Linked DNA regions of Hoeflea algicola. The protein of the gene in region 2 interacts with the protein of the main gene of each other region in a pairwise test. Links are inferred from orthologs where the notes say so. Each region holds a gene or a part of one and is shown on either strand. Other genes may lie near its edges. The genes, in order: recA and dprA.

Evidence for each region.
Region 1: the proteins of dprA (region 2) and recA interact in binary tests that used the Bacillus subtilis proteins (3 or more experiments, as listed by UniProt). The link is inferred for Hoeflea algicola from one-to-one orthologs.

What each region holds. Positions count from the first base shown.
Region 1 is NZ_JAOVZR010000001.1:1,205,007-1,212,279, forward strand. What follows is about bases 1,516-4,430. They hold recA (recombinase RecA), read right to left. Parts: upstream 3,562-4,430; coding sequence 2,470-3,561; downstream 1,516-2,469. Other genes in these bases: alaS (alanine--tRNA ligase), read right to left, coding at 1,516-2,265; OEG84_RS06025 (carbohydrate kinase family protein), read left to right, coding at 3,807-4,430. In the rest of the region: more of alaS, read right to left, coding at 1-1,515; more of OEG84_RS06025, read left to right, coding at 4,431-4,751; OEG84_RS06030 (pseudouridine-5'-phosphate glycosidase), read left to right, coding at 4,769-5,692; OEG84_RS06035 (BrnA antitoxin family protein), read left to right, coding at 5,733-5,960; OEG84_RS06040 (YiaD family glycine zipper/OmpA-like lipoprotein), read right to left, coding at 6,207-6,854; cell cycle histidine kinase CckA, read right to left, coding at 6,972-7,273. UniProt on the Bacillus subtilis protein: Multifunctional protein involved in homologous recombination, DNA repair and competence.
Region 2 is NZ_JAOVZR010000001.1:400,926-408,219, reverse strand. The notes cover bases 1,477-4,412. They hold dprA (DNA-processing protein DprA), read left to right. Parts: upstream 1,477-2,378; coding sequence 2,379-3,446; downstream 3,447-4,412. Other genes in these bases: topA (type I DNA topoisomerase), read left to right, coding at 3,882-4,412; OEG84_RS02035 (hypothetical protein), read right to left, coding at 3,426-3,629; plsY (glycerol-3-phosphate 1-O-acyltransferase PlsY), read left to right, coding at 1,801-2,379; OEG84_RS02050 (dihydroorotase), read left to right, coding at 1,477-1,710. In the rest of the region: more of OEG84_RS02050, read left to right, coding at 424-1,476; more of topA, read left to right, coding at 4,413-6,512; rnr (ribonuclease R), read left to right, coding at 6,509-7,294. UniProt on the Bacillus subtilis protein: Protein that helps load RecA onto ssDNA during transformation. Binds cooperatively to circular ssDNA, is able to bridge different segments of DNA. Favors the loading of RecA onto SsbA- or SsbB-coated ssDNA and formation of RecA-DNA filaments.

The DNA.
Region 1 (7,273 bases), 800 kb from region 2 along the record:
CAGTTCGCGTTCGAGCTTCTTGCGCTCGTCCATCAGCGCTTCAACCCGTGAAGCCACATCGCCCGGCTGCACTTTCAATAGCAAAGCCAGCGATTTAAGCTTTTCGTCCTGTTCCGCCAGATGCCTGCGCGCAGCCTCGCCGGTGAGCGCCTCAATGCGGCGAACTCCGTTGCTCACGGCGCTGTCGGAAAGCACACGGACCAGACCGATTTCACCGGTGGCCGCAACATGAGTGCCGCCGCACAGTTCCACCGAATAGGGCCGGTTGGCTTTGGCGCCATGCGTCGCCGTTCCCATCGACACCACCCGAACCTCGTCGCCATATTTCTCGCCAAACAGCGCCATCGCGCCTTCAGCGATGGCATCGTCAACGGCCATCAGCCGGGTCGTTACCGGGCTGTTTTGGAGGATGATCTCGTTGGCCATGGCCTCGACCTGCTGGATCTCTTCAGCCGTCATCGGCTTCGGGTTGGAAACGTCAAACCTGAGCCGCTCGGGCGCCACCAGCGAGCCTTTCTGGGCCACATGGGTGCCGAGCACTTCGCGCAACGCTTCATGCAGCAGATGGGTGGCCGAATGATTGGCACGGATCTTGGCACGGCGCGCGTGATCGACATCAAGCTGCGCCTCGGCGCCCACGCTGACCTTGCCTTCGACAACTTTCGCCCGGTGCACGAACACGCCCTCGCCGCGCTTCTGGGTGTCGTTGACTTCAAGCCGGTAGCCCTCGCCGGAAATGATGCCCTGATCACCCATCTGGCCGCCGGATTCACCATAGAACGGCGTCTGGTTGACGACCACGTCGACGGCATCACCCGCTGCGGCACTCTCGACCTGCGCCCCGTCGCGCACCAGCGCCAGGATCACACCTTCGGCGGTCTCTGTGTCGTAACCCAGACATTCGGTGCCACCGACCTTGTCCTTGATCTCGTACCAGATGTTCTCGGTAGATGCATCGCCGGAACCGGACCAGTGGGCCCGTGCTTCAGCCTTCTGCCGTTCCATCGCCGCGTTAAACCCTTCGGTATCGACATCGACGCCACGCTGTCTCAGCGCATCCTGGGTCAGATCGAGCGGAAAGCCATAGGTGTCATAAAGCTTGAACGCGGTTTCGCCACTCAGCCGGTCGCCCTCGCCAAGCCCGGCGCTGGCGTCGTCGAGCAGGCTCAGGCCGCGCTCCAGCGTTACCCGGAAATTGGTTTCCTCGAGTTTCAACGTTTCAGAAATCAGCGCCTCGGCACGCACCAGTTCCGGGTAGGCACGCCCCATCTCAGCCACCAGCGTCGGCAGCAGCCGCCACATCAGCGGCTCGGGCGCACCCAACAATTGTGCATGTCGCATGGCCCGGCGCATGATCCGCCTGAGCACATAACCGCGCCCTTCCTTGGACGGCAGCACGCCGTCGGCGATCAGGAAGGCTGAGGCACGCAGGTGATCGGCGATCACCCGATGGCTGGCGCGGGTGTCGCCCTCGGCTGGGACCCCGGTGGCCTCCACCGAGGCGGCAATCAGCCGTTGGAACAGGTCGATGTCATAATTGTCGTGTTTACCCTGCAAAAGTGCTGCAATCCGCTCCAGTCCCATGCCGGTGTCGATCGACGGCCGCGGCAAGTCGAGCCGCTCGTCGGCGGTCTGCTCGAACTGCATGAACACCAGGTTCCAGATCTCGATGAACCGATCACCATCCTCGTCCGCAGAGCCGGGAGGTCCGCCCCAGATATGGTCGCCATGGTCATAGAAAATCTCGGAACACGGCCCGCAAGGACCGGTGTCGCCCATCGCCCAGAAATTGTCATTGGTAGCGATGCGGATGATCCGGTTTTCCGGAATCCCCGCAATCTTGCGCCACAGATCATAGGCGTCGTCATCGGTGTGGTAGACGGTGACCAGCAACCGCTCCTTGTCGATGCCGAACTCCTTGGTCAGCAGGTTCCAAGCAAGCTCGATGGCTCGGTCCTTGAAATAATCGCCAAAGGAGAAATTGCCGAGCATCTCGAAGAAGGTGTGGTGACGCGCGGTATAGCCGACATTGTCGAGGTCATTGTGCTTGCCGCCGGCGCGGACGCATTTCTGCGAGGTCACCGCGGTCGAATAGGGCCGCTGCTCAAGCCCGGTAAAAACGTTCTTGAACTGCACCATCCCCGCATTGGTGAACATCAGCGTCGGGTCATTGCGCGGCACAAGCGGGCTCGAGGCCACCACTTCGTGCCCGTTCTTCTTGAAATAGTCGAGAAACGACGACCGGATTTCGTTCACGCCACTCATGATCAACCCTTTGTTCGACAAGCCGGCCGCGCCACGCGCCGGATGGATGCCCGCACCACAAAAACCGTGCGGACCGCCGCTTTTATCGCCCGCCCCCCTGCCTGTCCAGACGGCAGCGGCGGCACCATCAACGGAAAACCGGCCGCCAGTCCCTTTCGAGACTGACGACCGGCTTGAAACCTGCACCAGGAATGTGCGGAAGGCCTACATTTCGGCGGAGCCGGCGTCGTCATTCTCCCCGGCGCTGCGGTCTTCTTCCAGAAATTTTTCGGCAATCAGCCCGGCATTCTGGCGAAGCGACAGTTCGATCTCGTCGGCCAGCACCGGATTGTCCCGCAGGAACTGCTTGGAGTTCTCGCGCCCCTGCCCCAGCCGCTGGCTGTTGTAGGAGAACCAGGCGCCGGATTTCTCGACAATCCCGGCTTTCACGCCCAGATCGATCAATTCGCCGACCTTGGAAACACCTTCACCATACATGATGTCGAACTCGACCTGCTTGAACGGCGGCGCCATCTTGTTCTTGACCACCTTGACCCGGGTCTGGTTGCCGACCACTTCATCGCGGTCCTTGACCGAGCCGATGCGGCGGATATCGAGCCGCACCGAGGCATAGAATTTCAGCGCATTGCCGCCGGTGGTGGTTTCGGGCGAGCCGAACATCACGCCGATCTTCATGCGGATCTGGTTGATGAAGATTACCATGCAGTTCGAACGCGAGATCGAGGCGGTCAGCTTGCGCAGCGCCTGGCTCATCAGTCGCGCCTGCAAGCCTGGCAGGCTGTCGCCCATTTCACCTTCGATTTCGGCGCGCGGCGTCAATGCAGCCACCGAATCGATCACCAGCACATCAAGCGCGCCGGAACGAACCAGCGTATCGGTGATTTCGAGCGCCTGCTCGCCATTGTCAGGCTGCGAAATCAGCAGGCTTTCGAGGTCAACGCCGAGCTTGCGGGCATAGACCGGGTCGAGCGCGTGCTCAGCATCGATAAAGCCGCAAATGCCGCCCTTCTTCTGCGCTTCGGCAATGGTCTGCAGCGCCAGCGTGGTCTTGCCGGAGCTTTCCGGCCCGAAAATCTCGATCACGCGGCCGCGTGGCAAACCGCCAATGCCCAGCGCAATGTCGAGCCCCAGCGAACCGGTCGGAACCGTTTCGATCTCGACCACGCCCTCATTGGCGCCGAGCTTCATGATCGAGCCCTTGCCGAACGAGCGTTCGATCTGAGAAAGTGCGGCGTCGAGCGCCTTGCTTTTGTCCACGGATTTTTCCTCTACCAGTCGCAAAGAGTTCTGTGCCATTCCATCCACCTTTAGGTTATCGTGCCGCAGCAAGCAATCAATGCTCGTTTGACAAATATGTACTCTCTTTGTTCCGTTTTCGCAAGCCCCACTCAACCCACTGGAATATAATGATAATTCACTACGTGTTCTATTTTTGTTTCGGTAAACGGCCCGCTGGTGCCCGCGATGACGCGGCAACCTGCATCCGCGACGCCGACCAGACCGCGATTCGGTTATCCGCCGGATTGTGCGAAGGTTAGGCCATGGCGCGCATCCTTGCCATCGGAGGCGCCCATATCGACCGCACCGGCCGGCTTGCTGCCCCGCACCGGCCTGGCGCCTCCAATCCCGGCTTCTGGCAGAGCGAGGCCGGCGGTGGTGTTTTCAACGCAGCGCGCAACCTTTCGCGGCTCGGCCACCAGGTCACGCTTGTGGCGCCGCGCGGTGGCGATGCGGCTGCCGATGAGGTGACGCGTGCAGCCGCCGACGCAGGTATCGAGGATTGCCCGCTGACCTTTCTCGATCGGGCAACGCCAAGCTATTCGGCGATACTCGAGCCCGACGGCAATCTGATCACCGCACTCGCCGACATGGCGCTCTATGACCAGGTGCCTGCGCGCCGGCTGATGACCGCGCGGCTGCATAAGCGGCTGGCCTCTGCCGACCTGCTTTTGGCCGACGCCAATCTGCCCGAAGACGCACTTTATGCACTCAGCAAGACAGCTGCCGGGCACGGCATCCCGGTCGCAGCCATCGCCGTGTCGCCAGCCAAGGTGGTGCGCTGGCACAGGAGCCTGCCGCATCTGGCGTTGCTTGCCATGAACGCAGCCGAAGCCGCCACATTGAGCGGAAGCCCTGCGGAAGATCCCCGCAACTGGTCCGACCTGCTCTCCCCGCTCGGACTTTGTTGCGGCCTGATCAGCGCCGGCGCAGGCCCGGTAATGGCCTTTGACGATAGCGGCGTCACCCTGCTGGCATCGCCACCGTTGGGCAGCCTTGCCGATGTCACCGGCGCCGGCGATGCGCTCGCTTCAGGCTTTGTCGACGGCCTGCTTGCGGGCGGCACCCGCGAAAACAATCTCATTCGCGGCATTGCGCTGGCGCGGCTTACCGCTACCGTGCGCGGGCCGGTACGGCCGGATTTATCGCCGCACCTGCTTGCCCAGGCCCTCGCCGCCATGCCAAAGCCCACGCCAATCCACACTTGAGTTCAGGAGCCTGCCCCATGCCCGGATCGATCGACATCGAAACCACCCAGGAAGTGGCCGACGCGCTGGCTGCCGGTCGTCCGGTGGTGGCGCTCGAATCCACCATCATCACCCATGGCATGCCCTGGCCTGGCAACCGCGACATGGCGCTCGAGGTTGAGGCTGTAATCCGCGCGGAAGGCGCAGTCCCGGCCACCATCGCCATCATCGACGGCACCCTGCATGCGGGCCTCGATACGGCGTCCATCACCGCGCTCGCCCAGGCCAGCGACGTCATGAAGGTCTCACGCGCCGATTTCGCCTTCGCCATTGCCGAGGGTCGCACTGGCGCCACCACTGTCGCTGCCACCATGATGGCGGCAAAACTGGCCGGCATTTCGTTGTTTGCCACAGGCGGCATCGGTGGCGTCCACCGCGGCGCCGAGCTGAGCTTTGATATCTCCGCCGATCTCGAAGAACTGGGTCGCACGCCGGTGATCGTTGTCTGCGCCGGCGCCAAGGCCATTCTCGATATCCCCAAGACGCTGGAAGCACTGGAAACCCGCGGCGTGCCGGTGGTGGCCTATGGCCAGGACGAGATGCCGGCGTTCTGGTCGCGCAGTTCGGGCCTTGCCGCACCGCTCAGGCTTGACACGACCGAAGCCATTGCCAGGTTCGAGATCACCCGCCGCGCGCTGGGTGGCCATGGCGGTATGCTGATTGCCAACCCGGTGCCCGAAACAGATGAAATTCCCGCCAATGTAATGCACGGCCATATCGAGGCCGCACTCGAAATGGCCAAGGCTCAAGGCATCGAGGGCAAGGCGGTAACGCCTTTCCTGCTGGGCGAAATCCTCGGCCTGACCGACGGCGCGAGCCTCAAGACCAACATCGCGCTGGTGCTCAACAATGCCCGCCTCGCCGCCCGCATTGCCGTGGCGCTGGCAGCCGGATCAGAATGACCGCCCATTTTCTCCCGTCGCCACAACAAGGACAATGTCGATGAAACCAACCCGACGCACTGGCAGCGTATTCGACAAGGCAGAAGCCGCCTTCAAATCCGCGACCACCAAGCCGGTCGAAGCCGCCCCCAAACCCGCAACCGTGCCCGAGGGCAAGGAACTGGTTTCGCTGCGGCTCGACCGCGCCGTACTCGAGCATTTTCAGGAAGACGGCCCCGGCTGGCAAGACCGCATCAATGCCGCACTGCGCGCCGCCGCCGGGCTTTGAGCAAATGACCGGTCAGGCCGGCCGATGAACGGGGGATTGCCCCATTCAAGCCGCGCTGCAGCAAACGAAAAGACCCGGCAGCCTGAGCTGCTGGGTCCAATGTCGCCTCAAACGACCTTCCACACCCATCCCGAAATCAGGGCAGATTTCCGGGTTGCGGGGCGCGGAAACTGAAACATTCTCACCACTCCGGCCGCCCCACCCCATCTTAGGTGCGCGAGCAGCCCTTGAGTCAGATCAGTTCAATCAGCTCAGCGGCGCGATCTGGATTTCCACACGACGGTTGGCCGCACGTCCGAACTCGGTGCTGTTGTCGGCCACCGGACGGCTTTCGCCGAAGCCCTGGGTGTAGAACCGCTGGCTATTGTTGCCCTGCGAAATCAGGTAGCTGGCAACCGACTGCGCACGCTGCTGCGACAGGGTCAGGTTGTAGCTGTCCGAACCGGTCGAATCGGTGTGACCGGCAACGTCGACGAGCGAGCGGTTAAATTTCTTCAGCACCAGCGCCACCGAGTTCAGGGTCGGGTAGAACTCCGGCTTGACCGCCGACTGGTCACTGTCGAAGGTGATGTTGGACGGCATGTTGAGCACGATGTTGTTGCCCACGCGGGTCACCGATACGCCGGTGCCCTGCAATTGCGCCCGCAATTCGGATTCCTGCTGATCCATGTAACCGCCGATCGCGCCGCCTGCGAGCGCCCCGATACCAGCGCCAATCAGCGCGTTCTTGCGGTCGTCGCCGCCAGCCAGCAGGCCAAGGCCCGCACCGGCAGCCGCGCCCAGCGCCGCACCGCCAGCCAGGTTCGATACCTTCTGCTGTCCGGTATAAGGATCGGTCGTGCAGGCGGACACAAAGATTGCGGCCAGCGCCGCTGCCAGGATTTTGGTTTTCATGTTAGCCCCTCTCGGCATATGTCAGTTGGCGAATTCTAGTGGAAAATGCGGCAGGATGATGAACATTCCATCATCACACAAATTACTGCATTATCAATGCGTTATCATCGTACGCGGCTATTCGTCCAGCATTTCCCGGACCGCCGTGGCCAATTGTTTGAGCGAGAACGGCTTGGCCAGAAACCCGAATTTGGCGTCCGCCGGCAGGTTGCGTGCAAACGCATCCTCGGCATAGCCTGAGACGAAGATGAACTTCATGTCCGGATAGTCCTTGCGCAATTCGGTCAGCAGGGTCGGCCCGTCCATTTCCGGCATCACCACGTCGGAGACGACGATGTCGACCCGGCCTTCGAGTTCCTGCAGCACCTCCAGCGCTTCGACGCCGGTGCCCGCTTCATGTACCTCGTAGCCGCGCGCTT
Region 2 (7,294 bases):
CGTTGCCCGCTCCAACATCCTGTTACTCAATGCAATGGGCGCGCGGGTGCGGGTGATCGCCCCTTCGACGCTGCTGCCCGCCGGTATCGCCGACATGGGCGTCGAAGTATTCCACCGGATGGAAGACGGGCTCAAGGACGCCGATGTGGTGATGATGCTGCGGCTGCAGCGCGAGCGCATGGCCGGTTCCTTCGTGCCATCGGTGCGCGAGTATTTCCGCTATTTCGGGCTTGATGCCGAAAAACTGAAACTGGCCAGAGAAGACGCGCTGGTGATGCATCCCGGCCCGATGAATCGCGGTGTCGAGATCGCCTCCGACATTGCCGACGGGCCGCAAAGCGTGATCGAGCAACAGGTCGAGATGGGCGTGGCGGTGCGCATGGCAGTGATGGAAACACTGATGCTCGAAGGGGAGTTGGCGCGATGAAGCCGCGGGTACTCGCCAATGTGCGGATCATCGATCCGTCAACGCAGATGGACGAAACCGGCGATATCGTCATCATCGACGGCAGGATTGCCGCCATTGGCGCTGCGGCGACAGGTTTTGCGGTGCCAGCCGGCACCGAGATCGAGGATTGTTCCGGGCTGATTGCGGTTCCCGGCCTGGTCGACGCCTGCGTGCATATCGGCGAACCCGGTGCCGAGCACCGCGAGACCATTGCCTCGGCAAGCCGCGCGGCAGCCTGCGGCGGCGTCACATCTATCGTCATGATGCCGGATACCGATCCGGTAATCGACGATGTGGCGCTGGTGGATTACGTGCAAAGACTGGCGCGCGACGAAGCCGTTATCCGGGTCTATCCGGCCGCGGCCCTGACCAAGGGGCTCAGGGGCGAGGAGATGACCGAATTCGGCCTGTTGCTGGAAGCCGGCGCTGTGATGCTCAGCAATGGCCGGCACACTGTCGACAATCCAGCAGTGATGCGCCGGGCGATGACCTATGCGCGCGATTTCGGCGCCGTGGTGGCCGTCGCCACCCAGGACCGGCAACTGATCGCCACCGGGGTTATGAACGAGGGCCTGTTTGCCAATTGGCTGGGCCTGCCGGGAATTCCGCGCGAAGCCGAGATCATTCCGCTCGAGCGCGATCTGCGGCTGGCAGCGCTGACGAAGGCGCGTTACCACGCGATGAGCATCTCGGTACCTGAATCCGCAGACGTGATCCGCGCCGCCAAGGCGCGCGGGATGCCGGTCACCGCAGGAATTTCCATCAACCACCTGACCCTCAACGAGACCGATATCGGCGAATACCGCACCTTCTTCCGGCTATCGCCGCCGCTCAGGACCGAAGACGACCGCCGCGCCATGGTAACCGCGATTGCCGACGAGACCATCGACATCATCGTCTCGGCGCATGACCCGCAGGATGTCGACACCAAGCGGCTGCCATTTGCCGATGCAGAGAACGGCGCGATCGGGCTGGAAACACTGCTGGCGGCAGCGCTCAGGCTTTACCATTCCGGCGACGTTTCGCTGATGCGGCTGATTGATGCGCTGTCGACCCGTCCGGCGCAGATCCTCGGTCTCGACGCCGGGACGCTGAAGGTGGGCGCGCGCGCCGACATCGCCCTGATCGACCCTGAATACCCATGGGTGCTGAGCAAGGACGAGATCGTTTCCAGGTCCAAGAACAGTGCCTTTGAGGATGCCCGGTTCACCGGCAAGGTGTTGCAAACACTGGTTGCAGGTGCCACAGTTCACAGTGCCTGATCCACGCCCGTACGGCGGCAGATTGCGCAGCAACGCAGGAGACATCGCACCGTGCCTGAACTGGTCAGTTGGTCCCTTCCCGCTTCGGTGATGCTCGGCTCGTTGCTGTTTGGCTATCTCTGCGGCTCGATCCCGTTTGGCCTGATATTGACCCGCATGGCCGGACTTGGCGACGTGCGCAAGATCGGCTCGGGCAATATCGGCGCCACCAATGTTCTGCGCACCGGCAACAAGAAGCTGGCAGCCGCGACCCTGATTGCCGATATGCTCAAGGGCACGGTGGCGGTTGTCGTCGCCCGCGAGGCAATCGGGCTGGAGGCGGCGCTGATTGCCGGCCTCGGCGCGTTCTTGGGGCACCTCTATCCGGTCTGGCTGAAATTCAAGGGCGGCAAGGGCGTGGCCACCTATATCGGCGTGCTGCTCGGGCTGGCACCGATGGTGGTAATTGTGTTCGCAGTTATCTGGCTCGGCATGGCAAAGCTGTTTCGCTATTCCTCGCTGGCCGCGCTTGCAGCGGCGGTGGCGGTGCCGATTGCACTTTATCTTTATGGGAGGCCGGACATCGGCTCTCTGTTCGTGGTGATGTCGCTCATCACCATCCTGAAGCACCACGCAAACATCCGCCGGCTGCTGGCAGGAACCGAAAGCCGGATCGGGGACAAGGGCTGATGCCTGCGGGCGGCGAAGGACGACGCGGTGTCGTCCTCTCCGACCGCCAACGGCTCTCCTGGCTGCGGCTGATCCGCTCCGACAATGTCGGCCCGGCGACCTTTCGTGACCTGATCAATCATTTCGGTTCTGCCGAGCGCGAACTGGCGGCGATACAGCGCTTCGGCGCGCAATTCATCGGCATCGGCGAGCCCGACTACCCACCCGCACTCAGGCGCATCGACGGCGCACCACCGCTGATTTCGGCCATCGGCGATTTGACGTTAGCAACGCAGACAAGCGTCGGCATCGTCGGCGCCCGCAATGCCTCGGTGTCGGGCGCGAAGATGGCGGCTCGAATGGCGCGCGAACTGGGAGTTGCGGGCTACGTGATCGTCTCAGGAATGGCCCGCGGCATCGACGCTGCCGCCCATCGTGCCAGCCTGGATCAGGGCACAATCGCCGCCATGGCCGGTGGGCTGGACCAGCCCTACCCGCCCGAAAACTTGGACCTGTATAACGAGATCTGTTCGGGCAAGGGGCTGGCTCTGAGCGAGATGCCGATGGGCTGGGAGCCACGGGCGCGGGATTTCCCGCGCCGCAACCGGCTGATTGCCGGCATCGGCCTGGGGCTGGTGGTGATCGAAGCGGCGCAGCGCTCCGGCTCGTTGATCACGGCACGGCGGGCGGCGGATTTTGGCCGACTGGTGTTTGCCGTTCCCGGCTCTCCGCTGGACCCACGCGCGGCGGGCACCAACGGTCTGCTCAAGGACGGGGCAATCGTGACCACCGAAAGCCGCGACGTGATTGATGCGCTGGCACCGTCGAGTCAGCTGTTTTCACGCGATGACCCGAACCTGGAAGAACCGGGTGATGACGGCGCCCTGCCGTTCTCAGAACCTGCGGAAAACGACCGGGCGCGGATCATCGAGGCGCTGGGCCCCTCGCCCGCGGAAATCGACGACATCATCGCCCATACCGGCGTCGATCCGGCGACAGTCTATCTGGTATTGCTGGAACTGGATCTTGCCGGCCGGCTGCATCGCCACCCCGGCGGCATGGTATCGCTAGCGTTCGACGGCCCGTAAAGGTCGCTGCCCAGCCAGCACGTCGCCAGCCTCAATGTAGGCCATCTCGATCAAATAGCACAGCATATCGGCATTTTCACTGTCGGCCACGGTGCGCAACTCCGATAGCATCTGCATTATATAGGTGATGCTCTGCTCCGTCCGGGCGCTCTGCAGTGAACCTGCTGTGGGGCGGACTGCCATGCTCGTTCCCTCTTCCTGAGCCGCGAATATATCTTCTGAAAGCCGCCAGACGGTGCTGAAACACAAGATAATCTAAATATCTTTAATTGCAATACGATTACTATCGCGCAAAGGTTGTATTAAGGTGTGAAATGTCCCCTTTTCAGAAGATGGACTTGACCGCGCCGCTTTCCCTGTACATTTCGTGGACCCAACCGATACGGCGCAAATTGCGCGGTACCGTGAAATTCAACGCCCGAGTGCGAGAAACTTATGAATGTAGTGGTAGTGGAATCGCCTGCGAAGGCAAAAACGATCAACAAATACCTGGGCAGCGGCTTCAAGGTGCTGGCCTCCTTCGGCCATGTACGGGATCTGCCGGCCAAGGATGGCTCGGTGCTGCCCGACGAAGATTTTGCCATGAAATGGGAGGTCGACACCGCCTCCAACAAGCGCCTCAAGGACATCACCGAGGCGCTCAAGGGTGCCGACTCGCTGATTCTGGCGACTGACCCCGACCGCGAGGGTGAGGCCATTTCCTGGCATGTGCTTGAGGTACTGACCAAGAAAAAGGCGCTCAAGGACAAGAAGGTCTCCCGCGTGGTGTTTAACGCCATCACCAAGAAATCCGTGCTCGACGCAATGGAAAATCCACGTGAGATCGACACGCCGCTGGTCGATGCCTATCTGGCGCGCCGCGCACTTGACTATCTGGTGGGCTTCAACCTGTCGCCGGTGCTGTGGCGCAAGTTGCCCGGCGCGCGTTCGGCAGGACGGGTGCAATCGGTGGCGCTGCGACTCGTCTGCGACCGGGAAAGCGAGATCGAACGGTTCATCTCCGAGGAATACTGGCAGATCTCCGCCGATCTGAAGACCCCGCGCGGCGATGGCTTCACCGCACGGCTGACCACGCTTAACGGCGAAAAAATCAACAAGATGTCGGTGACCAATGGCGATCTGGCCGGCAGCATCCGCGACATGCTCGACGGCGCATCCTTTATCGCCGACAGCGTTGAGGCCAAGCCGACCCGTCGCAACCCATCACCGCCATTCACCACCTCGACATTGCAACAGGCCGCCTCCTCCAAGCTGGGATTCAACGCATCACGCACCATGCAAGTGGCGCAGAAACTCTATGAAGGCATCGACATCGGCGGCGAGACGGTCGGTCTGATCACCTATATGCGTACTGACGGCGTGCAGATGGCGCCGGAAGCCATCGACGAGGCCCGGTTGGCGATCGCCGCGCGCTTTGGTGACCGTTACGTTCCTGAAAAGGCCCGGATTTACACGACCAAGGCAAAGAATGCCCAGGAAGCTCATGAGGCAATCCGCCCGACCGGCTTTGAGCGCGCGCCCGACGAAGTCAAACGCTATCTCGATGCAGATCAGCTCAAACTCTACGATCTGATCTGGAAGCGGGCGACCGCCAGCCAGATGGCGTCAGCAGAGATCGAACGGACCACGGTCGATATCACCGCTTCCAAGGACGGCAAGACCGCGGGCTTGCGCGCCACCGGCTCGGTTGTAAGGTTTGACGGCTTTATCGCCGCCTATACCGACGCCAAGGAAGATGGCGAACAATCCGACGGCGACGATGATGATGCCCGGCTGCCGGAGATCAATGCGCAGGAAGCGCTGGCCAAGGACAAGATCAACGCCACCCAGCATTTCACCGAACCTCCACCGCGCTTTTCCGAAGCCTCGCTGATCAAGAAGATGGAAGAACTCGGCATTGGCCGCCCTTCGACTTATGCCTCGACACTGTCAACGCTGCGCGATCGGGAATATGTGGCGATCGAGAACCGCAGGCTGACCCCGGAACCCAAGGGTCGCCTGGTCATCGCGTTCCTGGAGAACTTCTTCAACCGCTATGTCGAATTCGGCTTTACCGCCGATCTTGAAGAAAAGCTGGACCGGATCTCGGCGGGCGAACTGGCCTGGAAGGACGTGTTGCGCGAATTCTGGACGGAATTCCACCAGCATATTGACGACACCAAAGAACTTCGCGTCACCCAGGTGCTCGATGCACTCAACGAGGCGCTTGCACCGCTGGTCTTCCCTGTGCGCGAAGATGGCTCGAACCCGCGGATCTGCCCGACTTGCGGCACCGGCAACCTGTCGCTCAAGCTCGGCAAGTACGGCGCCTTTGTCGGCTGCTCGAACTATCCCGACTGCAGCTTCACCCGGCAACTGTCTTCGGAAGGCTCGGATACTGATGCGGCACTCTCCAACGAGCCAAAGGATCTGGGCATCGATCCGCATACCAGCGAGCCGATCACGCTGCGCACCGGACGGTTCGGTCCCTATGTCCAGCGTGGCGAGGGCAAGGAAGCCAAGCGCTCCAGCATTCCCAAGGGGTGGGATGTGGCAAGCATCGACCATGAAAAGGCCATGGCGCTGATCAACCTGCCGCGCGATATCGGCCAGCACCCCGAATCCGGCAAGATGATTTCGGCCGGCATCGGCCGCTATGGCCCGTTCGTGTTGCATGACGGCACTTACGCCAATCTCGAGACGGTGGAAGAAGTGTTCAGTATCGGGCTTAACCGGGCGGTCACAGTGATTGCCGAAAAGCTCGCCAAGGGTCCCGGTCGCGGCCGTGGCACACCGACCGCATTGAAGGCGCTGGGCGACCATCCAGACGGCGGCCCGATCACCGTACGCGATGGCAAGTACGGTCCTTATGTCAATTGGGGCAAGATCAACGCAACTCTGCCCAAGGATAAGGTCCCGGCTGATGTCACGGTCGAAGAAGCGCTGGAAATGATCGCCGCCAAGGCTGCGACTTCGGGCAAGAAGACCAAGGCCCCGGCCAAGAAGGCGGCAAAGCCCAAAGCCAAGGCCAAAACCACCAAGGCAAAACCGGCTAAGGCAAAAACCGCGACGGCGAAGAAGGACTGAGTTTGACCACCCCTCCGCGCACCACCGAATCCGGCAAGCCAGGCGGCGAAGACGACACAACGGCCCAAAAGCCGGTGGCGTTTCGACGTGGCGACATGCCCGACCGCGAGACGATCCTGCGGTTTTTGAGCGAGAACCCAGACCGCGCCACCAAGCGCGACATCGCCAAGGCGTTCGGGCTCAAGGGTGAGACCAGAACCGAGCTCAAGGATGTGCTGCGCGAACTTGAAGATGAAGGGCTGCTTGAACGCGACCGCAAGATGCTCAGGCGTCCGGGTACGCTTCCCGCCGTCACCGTGCTGGAAATCACCATGCGCGGTAGCGGCGGAGACCTGATCGCCCGTCCGGCCGAATGGCTGGAAGAGCACGGTGCTGCGCCGGTTGTCACCGTGCGCCAGAGCAATGCCGGACGTGATAGCGGTCGCGGCAAATCCCGCTCGCCGTCGACAGCCGCTGCGATTGGCGATCTTGTGCTGGCACGGATATTTGCGGCCCCGCATGGCAAGTCCACGGCTTATACCGCACGCATCATGAAAATTCTCGAGCGCCGCGGCGGCGCTGTTCTGGGCGTTTTCAAGGAAACACCGGGCGGTGGCGGACGGCTGATGCCGATCGAGCGGCGCGGCGAGGAATATCTGATCGATCAGGATGCCGCCGGCGAGGCCAAGGATGGCGATCTCGTCGAGGTCGAAACCCTTCGCGCCGGCCGCGTCGGGCTGCCGCGCGCGAAAGTGCTGACAGTGCTGGGCTCGGTCGAAAGCGAAAAGGCGATCTCGATGATC